2 regions of the uncultured Devosia sp. genome follow, and region 2 is predicted to be linked to the other one. Evidence: predicted binding sites of a transcription regulator. Region 2 holds the regulator's gene; the other holds the start of a gene.

Region 1 (7,935 bases), on a different contig from region 2:
CTGGTCGCCGCCCTGAACGCGGCCTCGGCTTGATCCAAGGCGCTGCCGGTGCGACGGGTAGGGTGTTTCATCGTCCAACCTTGATAATTAATCGATCAGCTCACGCCGCTGCCGAGGCGATAAAGGCCGACCAAGTCTGGTCTCAGGACCACGCTTTCGCAAGCAACAAAAAAAGGCGCGATGTTGCCACCGCGCCTTTCTGCGAAGTTCGTGACTGGGAAGAAACGAACCTCGAAGCTGTGTGGAGGCTGGACTAGAAGTCCATCCCGCCCATGCCGCCCATGCCGCCGCCGCCGCCCGGCATCGCCGGCGCCGCGTCCTTGGGCAGATCGGCGATCATGGCCTCGGTGGTGATCAGCAATGACGCAACCGAGGCAGCGTCCTGCAGGGCGGTGCGAACCACCTTCACCGGATCCACGATACCCATCTGGATCATGTCGCCATATTCGCCCGTCGCGGCGTTGTAGCCGAACGTGATCGAGGCGCTTTCCAGGATCTTGCCAACCACGACCGAGCCTTCGTCACCCGCATTGTTGGCGATCTGGCGCACCGGTTCCTGCAGCGCGCGGCGCACAATATTGATGCCCGCCTGCTGGTCGGAATTGGCGCCCTTGGCCTGCAGGTCGGACGAAGCGCGCAGCAGCGCCGTCCCGCCGCCGGGGACGATGCCTTCTTCGACGGCAGCGCGGGTCGCATTGAGCGCGTCATCGACGCGGTCCTTGCGTTCCTTGACTTCGATTTCGGTCGAACCGCCGACCTTGATCACCGCAACGCCGCCGGCCAGCTTGGCCAGGCGTTCCTGCAGCTTTTCCTTGTCGTAGTCCGACGTGGTCTCTTCGATCTGCGACTTGATCTGGCCGACACGGCCTTCGATGTCGTCTTTGGAGCCTGCACCATCGACGATGGTGGTGTTTTCCTTGGTGATCTCGACGCGCTTGGCGGTGCCCAGCATGTCCAGAGTGACGTTTTCCAGCTTGATGCCGAGGTCTTCGGAGATCACCTGGCCACCGGTCAGGATAGCGATGTCTTCCAGCATGGCCTTGCGGCGATCGCCGAAGCCGGGCGCCTTGACGGCAGCAACCTTGAGCCCGCCACGCAGGCGGTTGACGACCAGGGTCGCAAGAGCTTCCCCTTCGATGTCTTCGGCGATGATCAGCAGCGGACGCTGCGACTGGACCACGGCTTCCAGGATCGGCAGGATGGCCTGCAGGTTGCTGAGCTTCTTTTCATGCAGCAGGATCACGGGATCCTCGAGCACGGCGGTCATCTTCTCGGCGTTGGTCACGAAATATGGCGACAGGTAGCCACGGTCGAACTGCATGCCTTCCACGATATCGACGGTGGTCTCGGCAGTCTTGGACTCCTCGACCGTGATCACGCCCGAATTGCCGACCTTTTCCATCGCCTTGGCGATTTCTTCGCCGATGAACGATTCCCCGTTCGCCGAGATCGTGCCGACCTGCGCCACTTCGGCGGTCGAGGTGATCTTGGTGGCACGCGACTTGAGGTTTTCGACCACTTCGATGACGGCCAGGTCGATGCCGCGCTTCAGGTCCATGGGGTTCATGCCTGCAGCAACGGCCTTGACGCCTTCGTTGACGATGGCCTGTGCCAGCACGGTCGCGGTGGTGGTGCCGTCGCCGGCAATGTCGTTGGTCTTGGACGCAACGGCACGCACCATCTGGGCGCCCATGTTTTCGAACTTGTCTTCAAGCTCGATTTCCTTGGCGACTGTGACGCCGTCCTTGGTAATGCGCGGTGCGCCGAACGACTTTTCGATGACGACGTTGCGGCCCTTGGGACCCAGCGTTACCTTGACGGCATTGGCCAGGATGTTGACGCCGCGCAGCATCTTGTCGCGGGCTTCGGTGGAGAATTTTACGTCTTTAGCGGCCATGTGAGGCGCTCCTTATGTAGCGGAAAGGACAGATCGAAAAGGGCAGGGGCCTGAACCTTAGCCTTCGATGATGCCCATGATGTCGGATTCTTTCATGATCAGCAGGTCTTCGCCGTCGACCTTGACCTCGGTACCGCTCCACTTGCCGAACAGGATGCGGTCGCCGTCCTTGACGTCTGGAACGACGCGCGCGCCGCCTTCGTCACGAGCGCCGGGGCCAACGGCCACGACGACGCCCTCGGAGGGCTTTTCCTTGGCGGTATCGGGGATGATGATCCCACCCTTGGTCTTTTCTTCGCTATCGAGACGGCGGACGACCACGCGGTCGTGCAGGGGACGGAAGCTCATGTTTGCTCCTATAGCAACGAACTGAGATGCAATTTGTGCGCCAATTGGCACTCATAATCATAGAGTGCTAACAAGCTGCCGGGGATATAGGAGGAGGGAACCATCGAGTCAAGCAGGCTTGAACCCACTTCGATGCTCATGCGTTATCGTCATGACAACAATCAAGCAATGGCAGGCAATCATGACGGGACAATGTCTGGACAAGGATATCAAGATCAGCAAGGCCGCCGGCCGTGTCCACGTGATCTTCGATGACGCCGAAATCGCCTCTTCACTCAACGCGCTCGAACTCGACGAGCCCGGCGCGCCTCTGCGCATCTATATTCCGCGCGAGGACGTCCGCCCCGACATCCTGGAGGCCTCCGATACCCACACCCATTGCCCCTATAAGGGCGATGCGTCCTACTACACCATCAAGACTCTGACCGCGACCGGCCAGGACGGCGTCTGGTACTATCCCGACCCCTGCCCATTGGTCGAGCCGATTCGCGATCATCTCGCCTTTTGGGGCGACAAGATCCAATACCGCAGCAGCCAGGTCTAGGCGGCGGTCTATTATGGGCTTTGCCTGGCGCCTCACTCCGCATCCGCTCTTGGGGCACCTTCTCCCACAAGGGGCGAAGGGGACAGCGCTAGGATCTCACTGGTCACCCCTCGCCCCTCTTGGGCGAGGGGTGACGGGTTGCTGCCGTGAACGCCGCGTCTGATTGCCCAGCGTCGACAGCGTCCTGAATCCCCTTTCGGACATTTTCCCTTTCCCCCCACGGCGCCCCGATGCATAAGGGACCATGACCCGACAATCCGAAACGCTGACGATCCGTCTTCGCCTCAAGGGCGGCAGCGGCCCCAACTCCAATTGGCTCTGGGAACTCGTCGATGCCCAGGGCAGCGTGGTCAAGTCCGGCACCATCAGCGGCCCCGAACACAAGGCCTTTTCCACCGCCACCCAGGCCAAGGCCAAACTGGTCAAGGCCGAAGCCAAACCGGGCTAGACGCCGAGACGGGTAAGGGCCCGCCTCCCCAGACTTCTAAACGCGCTAACTTTTGAGCTGCTCCGTGACCGTCCCACCCGTTTCAACCGTCTCAGCGTCGCCAATGGGCCTGACGGACGGACCCATGCGCGGCATCCTGCTCAAGGTCGGCTCGGTGTGCATTTTTGTGGTCATGTCGGCCCTGCTCAAGGCGACCGGCACCGTCCCCGCCGGCCAATTGGTGTTCTACCGCTGCTTTTTCGCCATCGTGCCGGTCATCGCCTATCTGCTCTGGCGCCGCCAGCTTGCCGCCGGCTTCCGCACTGCCAATCCCTTGGGCCATGTCCTGCGCGGCCTGACCGGCGTCATTTCCATGGGCCTCAGTTTCTACGCCCTGACCAAGCTGCCGCTGCCCGAGGCCATTGCCATCGGCTATGCCTCGCCGCTGCTGATTGTCCTATTCAGCGCCATCATGCTCAAGGAGCAGGTGCACCTGATCCGCTGGTCGGCCGTGCTGGTCGGGCTGGTGGGCGTCGCCATCATGCTGTGGCCGCGCCTGACCCTCTTTTCGGGCCAGAGCGTCCTGGGTTGGGATGAAACAATGGGCGCCATCGCCGCGCTTGGCGGCGCCGTTTGCGCCGCCTTCGCCATGATGCAGGTGCGCCGCCTGGTGCAAACCGAGCGCACCGAAACCATCGTGCTGTATTTCTTCATCAGCGCCAGCATCATTTCGCTGACGACCGTTCCCTTTGGCTGGGTCTGGCCCAGCCCGCAACAGGCCATGTTCTTGATCCTGGCCGGCTTTGCCGGCGGCATCGCGCAAATCATGATGACGGCCAGCTACCGTCATGCCGACATGTCGGTCATCGCGCCGTTCGAATACACGTCGCTCCTGCTGGGCCTCTTGGTGGGTTACTTCGCCTTCGGTGAAATCCCCACCCTGCCTATGCTCGTCGGCGCTGCAATCGTCATTGCCTCGGGCATCGTCGTCATCCTGCGCGAGCACCGCCTCGGCCTAGACCGCATCAAATCGCGCGAGGCCAGCACGCCATAAGCCGTGTCGAGACGCTAGGCGGCTCCCGCAATCCCGTCCGCCCAGCTTTGCCGCTTGCGATAGATCGTAGAAGGGCTGATTTCCAGCGCCGCTGCAGCCAGCGAGACATTGCCGCCAAAGCTGGCGATCGCTTCCTCGATGATGCGCTGCTCCTGCTGCCACATTGGCAATACCGCTTGCCGGCGTCCGCGCGGCGCCGCGATCGAGGCAATCTCGGCGCTTTCGCGTGCTTCGATATCGGCCGCCCCGATCCTTGCCCCGCTCATCTCGCCGCCATCGAACATGATCGCCGACCGCCGCATCAGGGTCTGCAACTGGCGCACATTGCCCGGCCATTCCCCGGTCAATAGCGCCTGCATGCAGTCGGCCGAAAACCCGGTGAACCGCTTGTGCTCCTGGCTGGCATAGCGGGCCAGGAAATGGCGGGCCAGCACCATGATGTCGCTCGGGCGCTGCCGCAGTGGCGGCAGGTGGATGGGCAGCACATGCAGGCGATAGAACAGGTCCTCGTGGAACTTCTTTTCCCCGATCAGCGTCATCGGGTTGCGGCTGGTGGCACAGATGACCCGAACGTCGACCTTGCGCAGTCCCGCTTCCCCCATCCGGCTTAGCGTTCCCGTCTGCAGGAACCGCAGGAGCTTGGATTGCAGCGACAAATCCATGTCCCCGATTTCATCGAGAAACAGCGTGCCGCCATCGGCCAGTTCCGCCGCGCCCTTGCGGTCGTCATGTGCCCCGGTAAAGGCCCCGCGCACCACCCCGAACAATTCGCTTTCCATCAGGTTGCGCGGGATCGCCGCGCAATTGAGCGCCACCAGCGGCTTGTCCCGGCGTGGGCCCTTGGCGTGCAGGGCCTCGGCGCACATATCTTTGCCGGTGCCGCTTTCCCCGGTGATGAACACCGGCGCCGCCGATGGCGCGATACGCGTAATCTGCTCGTAAACGAACCGCATGGCGCTGGACGTGCCGATGAAGCCGCAAAAATCCGCAACGACCTCGCTCGATCCGGCGGCAAGACCCAGTGTTCGCGCCTTGCCATGGCGCTGCGCCAGTTCATCAATACGCGCGGCAATACCTGGCCCGTCGATCGGCTTGACCATATAGTCATGGGCACCCGCGCGCATGGCCGCCACCGCCGCCGAAACCGAGCTGCCATCCGAAATGGCGATTGCCAGCGCACCATCCGCCAGCTTCACCAGCCGCGTCACGGCATCGTCGCTGCGCTCGCTCAGATCGCCCAGGCTGGATAAGTCCATCAGCACGATATCGAACTGTGCCTGCCGCAAGGCATCCACGGCCTGCCGTCCGGCGGGCGCCACGACGATTTCGGACGTGCCCGGCAGCACGGCGCTCAAGTCCTCGGCGACCCGGCTTGCGCTGTCCGCATCCCGCTCGATCAGCAGCAGGCGTCCATTGGCCTTGCCCCGTCCAGTGTGCATCGCAGCCGATCCTCGTTGCTTGTCCGCGCCTTTTTTGCTCATCGTGCCAGGCCTTTCGGCTGGCGCGACCGCAGGCGGCGTTGGCCCCGATTGTTGGCGAACAGGGTAAATATTTCGTTCCGCTTTACCGCTTAAATCAAAAGCACAAAGTGGGTGTCTTGATCCGGCGGCGGTGTGTCGCTTAAGTCTGCCGCCATGAGCAAGGATAATGAGCCGGGTGATTTGAGCCCCTGGGGGCGCGGCGTGCCCCAGGCCGGTGTGCGCATTGCCAACGAGCGCGCCGTGCTGACCCTGATTACGCTGGCGCCTGGCTCCTCCAATGCCGATCTGGCCCGCCGCTCCGGCCTTGGACCGCAAACCACCTCCCGAATCATCACCGATCTCGAAGAGCGCGGGTTGATCGCGCGCGGCCAGGTGCTGCGGGGCCGCCGCGGCCAGCCGGCAACGCCGTTTTTCCTCAATCCGCACGGCGCCTATTGCTTCGGCGTCGAAATCGGCTGGCGCCATCTGCAGATCGTCCTGATCGATCTGGTCGGCACGGTCCTGGCCAGCCACAGTGCTCCCCATGATTACCCCGACGCCACCAGCGTTTTCGCCCAATTGGCTGACGGGATCGCGACCATGACCGCCGCCCTTGCGATCGAGCAGCGCGGGCGCATTGTCGGGGTGGGCGTCGCATCACCCACCTCGATCGGGCGCAATATCGATCTTTTCGTCGCCCATCCCGAACAGCGACCGCTCTGGGAGGCCCTCGATATCGCCGCCCGCACTGCTGCCGACACCGGCCTTAATGCCGATTGGTTCAACGACGGCAGCGCTGCCTGTTGGGGCGATTTCATCGCCCAGTCGCCGCCGCGCCCCACCGGCTTTGCCTATTTCCACGTCGGCGCCTATGTCGGGGCCGGCATCATCGCCGATGGCCGCCTTTGGGAAGGCCCCACCGGCAATGCCGCCAATCTGGGCGCCATCATGGTGCCGGACCGCCATGGCGCGCCCTCCTTCGTGCACCGCATCGCGTCCATCACTGCCTTCGAGAACTGGCTGCGCGAAGCCGGCCGCTCGCCGCCACCCGGCAGTCCCCAGGATTGGGATTGGGCGCTGCTTGAGCCCTATGCCGGCGCCTGGCTCGACGACGCGGGGCGCGCCCTCGCCCAGGCCGCCATGACCGCCCAGGCCATGGTCGAGCTCGATCGCGCCAGCATCGACGGGGTCATGCCGCGCCCCGTGGTCGAGCGCTTGCTCGAGCGGGTGCAGCATCACCTGGCCTTACTGCCGATGCTGCGCACCGGCCACCCGGTCGTCTCCATCGGCCATCTCGGCGCCGGCGCCGCCGCCCGGGGGGCCGCGCTGCTGCCCATGTACAAGCGCTACTTCTCCCGCGCCTGGAACCACTTCGGCGCCTAGGCGTCCTCGCCCATTTTCCGGCGGAACACCGCCACCACGCCGCTTTTGCCCGCGGCGCGGCAATGCTATGAACAAACGGCCGAATCCCGGCCCACTCAAGCGATTGCGGACCGCTCGTGCAGGTATTGGTCTATACACTCATCGCCCTGGCGGCACTCGGCGTTGGTTGCACCGCCTATTTCGGGCTGACCTTTACCCCCGCCGAAGCCATCATGGCAGCGCTGAGCTTTAGCGCCGTGGCCGTGGTCCTGCTCGAGCGCGCCCTGCGCCAGCGCGCCGAAAACCGCCTTGAGGAGGCTATCGAAAACCTGTCGCGCCTGCTGGCCACCGATGCCCAGGCCGGCGCCACCCTGGGCCAGCGCATCAACGCCCTGACCGATATCAATGCCGCCAGCCGCCTCGAAGGCGTCGAGGGCGACATTTCCGTTCTGGGCACGGTGATCCGCCAGGTCGCCGAGGCCGTTGCCGAAATCGAGGAGCGCACCGCGCCCACCCAGCGCCAACGCACCCTGTCCAGCCCCGCCATCGTCACCCCGCCGTCCCCGGAGCCCGAACCGGTCATTGCGCTGGATGCACTGCGCCAGGCCATCGCCGACAATCGCCTGATCTACCATGTCCAGCCCGTGGTCACGCTGCCGCAACGGCGCGCCAATGGCTACGATCTGGTGCCCCGCCTGATGCTGGAGGATGGCGATCTGGCCGAGCGTGCCGAGTTCATGCCCCGCCGCGGCGGCGAGGACGTGCTGCGCCATATCGAGGATATCGGCCTGCTCGAAGCCATCACCATCGCCCGGCGCGCCCGCGCCGCGGGCCAGTCGGGCA
Region 2 (7,935 bases):
TCAAGGTGGGAGTATCTGAGCACCAATATTCAGGCTCCCCTACCCCCACCTTGCTTCAGGCAGAAGGCCTATCGCCGATAACCAAGCCTCCTGCCCAAATGCCTCAGTCGATCCCTCCCCCTACCAGGGGGAGGATCAAGGTGGGGGTATCCCGGCCCCGATATCGCGGCCCCCGCACCCACCCATCCTCTCCTTGAATTTCGTTCTGTCCCTGCACCAATTCCCCAACCACCCGCAACGTCATGCCGCGAAAGCGTGAACCCATTCTTGGCTCTCATCATCACTAAGCAATTGCCCCTTTCTGCCCCCGACCAATGCTGCCCCAAAGTCCCACACCACAACAAAAAAGGGCCCGGCTTTCACCGGACCCCCTGATCGCAATCCAAACCAGCCTTACGCCGACTTTTTGTCGTCGTCCTTGACCTCTTCGAAGTCGGCATCGACGACATCGTCGTCCTCATCATCCTCGGTGCCATTGGCCTTGGCTTCGGCTTCCGCCTGCGAGGCCTTGTACATGGCCTCGCCCAGCTTCATCGAGGCCTGCGCCAGCGCATCGGTCTTTTGGCGGATCGCTTCGCCATCGTCGCCTTCGATCACCGCCTTGAGATCGGCAATGGCGGTTTCGATCGCGCTCTTGTCCTCTGCCGAAACCTTGTCGGCATATTCCTTGAGCGACTTTTCGGTCGAATGGATCAGCGATTCGCCCTGGTTCTTGGCTTCGACGGCCTCGCGCTTGCTCTTGTCGGCCTCGGCGTTCTGCTCGGCTTCCTGCACCATCTTTTCGATGTCGGCGTCGCTGAGGCCGCCCGAAGCCTGGATGCGGATCACCTGCTCCTTGCCGGTGCCCTTGTCCTTGGCCGAGACATTGACGATGCCATTGGCATCGATATCGAAGGTGACCTCGATCTGCGGCACGCCGCGCGGCGCCGGCGGAATGCCGGCCAGGTCGAAATTGCCCAGCAGCTTGTTGTTGGCCGCCATTTCGCGCTCGCCCTGGAACACCCGGATCGTCACCGCCGACTGCGAGTCTTCCGCGGTCGAGAAGGTCTGCGACTTCTTGGTCGGAATCGTCGTATTGCGATCGATCAGGCGGGTGAACACGCCCCCCAGCGTCTCGATGCCCAGGCTCAACGGCGTCACGTCGAGCAGCAGCACGTCCTTGACGTCGCCCTGCAGCACGCCGGCCTGGATCGCGGCGCCCAGCGCCACCACTTCGTCCGGATTGACGCCCTTGTGCGGCTCCTTGCCGAACAGCTGCTTGACCACTTCCTGCACTTTTGGCATGCGGCTCATGCCGCCCACCAGCACCACTTCGTCGATCTGCGCCGCGGTCAGCCCCGCATCCTTCATGGCCTGCTTGCACGGCTCGATGGTCTTGTTGATCAGGTCATCCACCAGCGATTCGAACTTCGACCGGCTGAGCTTGAGCGTCAGATGCTTGGGGCCCGATGCGTCGGCGGTGATGAAGGGCAGGTTGATTTCGGTCTGGGTCGAGCTGGACAGCTCGATCTTGGCCTTTTCCGCCGCTTCCTTTAGCCGCTGCAGCGCCAGCTTGTCGGAGCGGAGATCAATGCCCTGCTCTTTCTTGAACTCGTCGGCAAAGTAGTCGACCAGGCGCATGTCGAAGTCTTCACCGCCCAGGAACGTGTCGCCATTGGTGGACTTCACCTCGAACACGCCGTCGCCGATTTCCAGCACCGACACGTCGAAGGTGCCGCCGCCAAGGTCATAGACCGCGATGGTGCCTGAGTTTTTCTTGTCCAGCCCATAGGCCAGGGCGGCCGCGGTCGGCTCGTTGATGATGCGAAGCACCTCAAGGCCCGCGATCTTGCCGGCATCCTTGGTCGCCTGGCGCTGCGAATCGTTGAAATAGGCCGGCACGGTGATAACGGCTTGCGTCACGGTCTCTCCGAGATAGGATTCGGCGGTTTCCTTCATCTTTTGCAGGATCATGGCCGAAACCTGCGAGGGCGAATACTTGTCGCCCGAGGCTTCCACCCACGCATCGCCATTGTCGGCGGCGACGATTTTGAACGGGACCAGGTTCTTGTCCTTGCCCACCACCTTGTCGTCGTAGCGGCGCCCGATCAGGCGCTTGACCGCAAACAGCGTGCCTTCGGGATTGGTCACCGCCTGCCGCTTGGCCGGCTGGCCCACAAGGCGTTCGCCATCCTTGGAAAAGGCCACCATCGAGGGCGTGGTGCGCGCGCCTTCGGCGTTCTCGATCACTTTGGGGTTCGACCCGTCCATCACCGCAACGCAGCTATTGGTGGTCCCGAGGTCGATACCGATAACTTTAGCCATAACTCTGCCTCTCTCTCAGCAAACCCGTGGTGAAACCCTTCTTCCGAAGCAGCTTCGTGGCCGTTGGGCCGGGTTCCTTTGCAACAAAAATGTGCCCATCGCTGGGCTTGCAGGCTATATAGGGGGGTCGCCCTTTGGCTTCAAGCGCGCAAACGGCCTTAAAGCGGCTTTGCCCTGCAACATGACCGCGACCCGCCAGCGCCCGGCCATGCCGCGATTCGCCAAGCCGGCGGCCGATCGTAGGGCGGCTTGGGGCCCACCGCAAGGACGGCTGTTGCCGGCCACTGGCGCGCGCTCAAAGCCGGCCATGCCTACCTCGGCATAGGCGGCGTCATCTCCGCCCACCAATACCAGGGCACCCTGCTCAAAAGGGTATTCTTTGCCATGCCGTTTGGCGTCCGCGACATGTTGTTTTCACCGTCATTTGCTACACTCAACGGTAACGCTATGTTAACCAAAGCCGCCAAATGATCAGCGTAACGGCGCGCGTGCGACCCACGGGCCGTCTTCCCGCGCGCGGCCGTCTGCCTGCCCCGTGGAGCAAATATAATTTCCAAGGATTTCAACAACATGACCATCGATATCGGTGCCAACGACGTCCTGATCGTGGTCGACATGCAATATGATTTCCTGCCTGGCGGCCCGCTCGGCGCACCCGGTGCCGACCACATCATCCCGCTGATCAACGCCCTGGCCACGCGCTTCGCCAACGTCGTCCTCACCCAGGACTGGCACCCGCCCGGCCATGTCTCGCTGGCTTCTAGCCACCCCGGCAGGCAGCCGTTCGAGACGATCGAGCTCTCCTACGGCCCCCAGGTCTTGTGGCCCGATCACTGCCTTTGGGGCACCCATGGCGCTGAAATTTCTGCGGAAATCGTCATTCCCCACGCCCAGCTCATTATCCGCAAGGGCTACAATCGCGACGTCGACAGCTATTCCGGCTTCCAGGAGGCCGACCGCAAGACCCATACCGGCCTTGCCGGCTATCTCAAGGAACGCGCCATCGACCGGGTCTTCGTGACCGGCGTCGCCACCGATTTCTGCGTCGGCTGGACCGCCCTCGACGCCCAATCCGCCGGCCTGCAAACCGCCGTCATCGAAGATGCCACCCGCGGCATTGACACCAACGGCTCGATGCATCGCGCCTGGGCAAATATGACGACAGCCGGTATTAACCGGCTGCAATCAAACGATATTTTAGCGGCGTAGGCCTTAAACGCTCTTGTCGATCGCCTCTTCGGCCGGAGCATGGCTCGGTCCGCCCTTGGCGACACCGACCATTGCCGGCCGCAACACCCGCTCGCCGATGGCAAATCCGGCCTGCACCACCTGCACCACCGTGCCCTCGGGACGGCTCGGATCGGGCACTTCGAACATTGCCTGATGCTTGTGCGGGTCGAACTTCTGCCCTTCCGCCTCGATCTGCTTGACGCCATGCTTGGCCAGCAGCCGCTGCATTTCGCGCTCGGTCATTTCAATGCCATCGATCAGGGACTTGGTCGTTGCATCGCCCGACAAGCGCGCCTCTGCCGGCAACACCAGCAGCGCCCGGCTCAAGGCGTCGGTGGCGCTCAGCATGTCGCGCGCAAACCCGGCGATGGCGTAGGAGCGCGTATCCGCGACCTCGCGTTCCGTCCGCTTGCGCAGATTTTCCATCTCGGCAATGGTGCGCAGCACCCGGTCCTTGAGCTCGGCATTCTCGGCCCGCAGGGCCTCCGACGGATCGACTTCCGGCTCGCCGGCCAAAATTTCGATCTCGGGCGCATCGTCCTGCGAGGCGTTTTCGTCGCTCATCATTCTAGCGTTCCACATCTTAACTGGATTTGACCCGCATATCGGCCAAAGCGCCGGTTTTTTCAAGCCGTCCCGCAATCTAGACGGCCGCGGCCTTACCGCTTGCGCGCTATCATCGCGCTGATCACATGCGCGGTGTAATCCACAACGGGCACGATGCGCGCATAGTTCAATCGTGTCGGCCCGATCACCCCCAGCACCCCCACCACCTTGTCATTGGCGTCCTTATAGGGGCTCAGGATCACCGACGAGCCCGAAAGCGAAAACAGCTTGTTTTCTGAGCCGATGAAAATCCGCACACCTTGGGCCTTTTCGGCGTCACCCAGCAAGTCCAGCAAGCCATCCTTGCTTTCCAGTTCGTCGAACAATTGCCGCATGCGCAGCAATTCATCGCTCGCCATCGCGTCATTGATCAGATTGGCCCGGCCACGCACGATCACCGTAGGCTGGCTGGTGGCCGACGCCTGGCTCAGCGTGGCAATCCCGGCATCCACCAGCTTTTGCGTCAACTCATCAAGCTCGGCCCGCTGCTCCGCCCGCTGCTCGGCCAAAACCTTGCGGGCTTCGGCAATGGTGCGGCCCACCACGTGATGGGCCAGGTAGTTGCCTGCCTGCGTCAGGGCGCTCGCCGTCAACCCCGGCGGGGTTTCCATGATGCGGTTTTCCACCTGCCCGTCCTGCCCGACCATGATGGCCATGGCGCGGCTGGCATCGAGCCGCACGAATTCGATATGCCGCAGCACCATGTCGGACTTGGCGGCGATGACCACGCCAGCTCCTTGGCTGAGCCCGCTCAGGAGTTGGCTGGCCTCGGTCAGCACGTCCTCCACCTGGCCGCGATGCTGTCCTTCGATGGATTTTGCGATCTGGCTGCGCTCGGTTTCGTTCACCGAACCCACTTCGAGCATGGCATCGACGAAAAACCGCAAGCCTTCCTGCGTCGGCGCCCGACCGGCCGACGTATGCGGCGCCGCGATCAGCCCCAAATCCTCAAGGTCCGCCATCACATTGCGCACCGACGCCGGCGACAATCCCACCTGCAGCATTCGGCTTAGATCGCGTGAGCCCACCGGCATGCCGGTATCCAGATAGCGCTCGACGATCTTGCGAAAAATGTCCTGGCTGCGGGCATTGAGCACCGCGAGAAAGTCTTCGGGGGGCTTGGCCATATGTTTTTCGTAAAATCTTCCGTTTAACCCTGCCCCATCATTTAAGCGCATTGCAGCCTCCCGCCAAGCCGCAGCCGCTTGTGAGCGGCTTGCTGGGGCGGTATGAGGCAGGTTAACGTTTTACTAACCATCAGAGACTGATTTGCCCATGCGGCCTTCCGGACGTGAGCCCAACCAGATGCGCGCCGTCACCATCGAGCGCGGCGTCTCGCAAAAGGCCGAGGGGTCCTGCCTCGTGCAATTCGGCAATACCAAGGTTCTGGTCACCGCCAGCGTCGAAACCAGCCTGCCCGGCTGGCTGCGCGGTAAGGGCCAGGGCTGGGTCACCGCCGAATACGGCATGCTGCCCCGCGCCACCGGCTCGCGCAATCGTCGCGAAGCCACCGCCGGCAAGCAATCCGGCCGCACTCAGGAAATCCAGCGCCTGATCGGCCGCTCCTTGCGCGCCGTGGTCGACATGACCGCATTGGGCGAAAACCAGATCACCGTGGATTGCGACGTGCTCGAAGCCGATGGCGGCACCCGCACTGCTTCGATCACCGGCGCCTATATCGCCCTGGCCGATGCCATCGCCTGGATGGACGAGCGCAAGCTGACCAAGGGCAAGGCGCTGCGCGATTCGGTTGCCGCGGTCTCCTGCGGCATCTATCGCGGCACGCCGGTGCTCGATCTCGATTATCTCGAAGACGTCGAGGCGCACACCGACGCCAATTTCGTGCTGACCGGCTCGGGTCAGTATGTCGAAATCCAGGGCACCGCCGAACAGGTCCCGTTCAGCCGCGACGAACTCAACAACCTCATGACCTTGGCCGAGCAGGGCATTGGCGAATTGACCCTGCTGCAACAGACGGCGCTTTTGCCATGATGGGCTGGCTGTTCAAGAAAAAACCGGCCGCACGGCCCGCCACCCGCCAGCAGAACGAGCCGCGCGTGCCCTCCCCGGAGGCCTGCGCCATCTGGCACGATGTGGTCCGTGCCCTCGATGCCAAGCCAAAGAACGCCAAATGAGCACTGCCCTCAAGCTGCGCGATGGCGATCGTCTGGTCCTGGCTTCCCACAACAAGGGCAAGCTGGTGGAATTTCAGGAGCTGTTCGAGCCCTTTGGCCTCGAACTGATGTCTGCCGCCGAACTCGACCTGCCCGAGCCTGAGGAAACCGGCACTACCTTTGCCCAGAACGCCCGCATTAAGGCCCATGCCGCGGCCCAAGGCTCCGGCATGATGGCGCTTAGCGATGATTCGGGCCTCTGTGTCGATGCCTTGGGCGGCGATCCCGGCGTCTATACCGCCAACTGGGCTGGCCCCGACAAGGATTTCGCCCATGGCATGAAGCGTGTCGAGGATGCCTTGCAGGCGGCCAATGCCACCTCGCCGTCCCGGCGCAAGGCTCATTTCATGGCCACGCTGTGCCTTGCCCACCCAGATGGGCGCGACTGCCTGTTTGAGGGCCGGATTGATGGCGTTCTGGTCTGGCCGCCGCGTGGCGAACGGGGACACGGGTTTGATCCCATGTTCATGCCCTCGGGCTACGATGTCACCTTTGGGCAGATGGCCGCGCAAGCCAAGCATTCCTGGACACCTGGCCAAACCGGTCTCTCCCATCGCGCTCGGGCCTTCGCCAAGTTCGTGGAGGCTGTCATTGACCCGACTTGATCCCGAACGGCAGGTCCGCGGTAGCGAACAGTGGTCGCCGGCGTTCGGAGCCGATCATGGCGCTTGAAAAGTCCAATGATCTCTTCGGCGTCTATGTCCACTGGCCGTTCTGCGCCAGCAAATGCCCCTATTGCGATTTCAATTCGCACGTCCATCGTGGCCCCTTCGACGAACAGGGCTATGTTGCCGCCTATGAACGCGAAATCGCCCATGCCGCCAGCCTTGCGCCCGGCCGGGTCGTGCAATCCATCTTCTTTGGCGGCGGCACGCCCTCGCTGATGAGCCCCTGGGCCGTCAAGCAGATCATCGATGCGGTCGCCCGGCACTGGACCGTCGAGCCCAAGGCCGAAATCACGCTCGAAGCCAATCCCACCAGCGTCGAGGTCGAGCGGTTCCGGGGTTTTCGTTCTGCTGGCGTCAATCGTGTCTCGCTGGGCGTACAGTCGCTGCGCCCCCAGCCCCTCGCCGATCTGGGCCGTCGTCACAGTGTCGAGGAAGCCGTCGCTGCCGTGCGCATCGCCCAGTCGGTGTTCGAGCGCTCCAGCTTCGATCTGATCTATGCCCGTCCGCACCAGACGCTGGACGACTGGGAAGACGAGCTCAAGGAGGCGCTTTGGCTGGCCAAGGGCCATATCTCGCTCTACCAGCTCACCATCGAGCAGGGCACCCGCTACTTCGACCTGCACCAGGCGGGAAAGCTGGTCATGCCCGGCGAAGACCTGGCTGCCGACTTTTACGAACTGACCCAGGAACTGACGGCCGCTGCCGGCATGCCCGCGTACGAAATCTCCAACCATGCCCGCCCCGGCCAGGAAAGCGAGCATAACCTTTTGTATTGGCGCTATGGCGAATATGCCGGCATCGGCCCCGGTGCCCACGGGCGGCTGCTGATCAACAATCAGCGTCACGCCACGGCCACCGAACGCCTGCCGTTCGACTGGCAGAAAAAAGTCGTTTCCACCGGCCATGGCCTCGTTACCGACGACGTGCTGACCTGGGAAGAACAGGGCGACGAA

Evidence for each region. Region 2 encodes HrcA, which represses chaperone genes, less so after heat shock. Its sites were predicted from a motif close to GTTAGCACTCNCNNNNNGNGAGTGCTAAC; they were not measured.
Region 1: a site for HrcA is predicted at 2,289-2,317, ahead of ACFE8X_RS02325 (co-chaperone GroES). Genes of this name have one in related genera too.

What each region holds. Positions count from the first base shown of each region.
Region 1 covers NZ_CAXTKA010000001.1:479,340-487,274, reverse strand. Annotated here, with positions in the region: gene ACFE8X_RS02335 (BrnA antitoxin family protein) at 1-71, opposite strand, end outside; gene groL (chaperonin GroEL) at 254-1,897, opposite strand; gene ACFE8X_RS02325 (co-chaperone GroES) at 1,955-2,245, opposite strand; gene ACFE8X_RS02320 (DUF427 domain-containing protein) at 2,397-2,789, shown strand; gene ACFE8X_RS02315 (hypothetical protein) at 3,034-3,237, shown strand; gene ACFE8X_RS02310 (DMT family transporter) at 3,362-4,270, shown strand; gene ACFE8X_RS02305 (sigma 54-interacting transcriptional regulator) at 4,285-5,709, opposite strand; gene ACFE8X_RS02300 (ROK family transcriptional regulator) at 5,905-7,113, shown strand; gene ACFE8X_RS02295 (EAL domain-containing protein) at 7,239-7,935, shown strand, end outside.
Region 2 covers NZ_CAXTKA010000006.1:66,227-74,161, forward strand. Annotated here, with positions in the region: gene dnaK (molecular chaperone DnaK) at 394-2,304, opposite strand; gene ACFE8X_RS09055 (nicotinamidase) at 2,875-3,513, shown strand; gene grpE (nucleotide exchange factor GrpE) at 3,517-4,098, opposite strand; gene hrcA (heat-inducible transcriptional repressor HrcA) at 4,194-5,267, opposite strand; gene rph (ribonuclease PH) at 5,416-6,132, shown strand; gene ACFE8X_RS09075 (hypothetical protein) at 6,129-6,275, shown strand; gene ACFE8X_RS09080 (non-canonical purine NTP pyrophosphatase) at 6,272-6,919, shown strand; gene hemW (radical SAM family heme chaperone HemW) at 6,976-7,935, shown strand, end outside.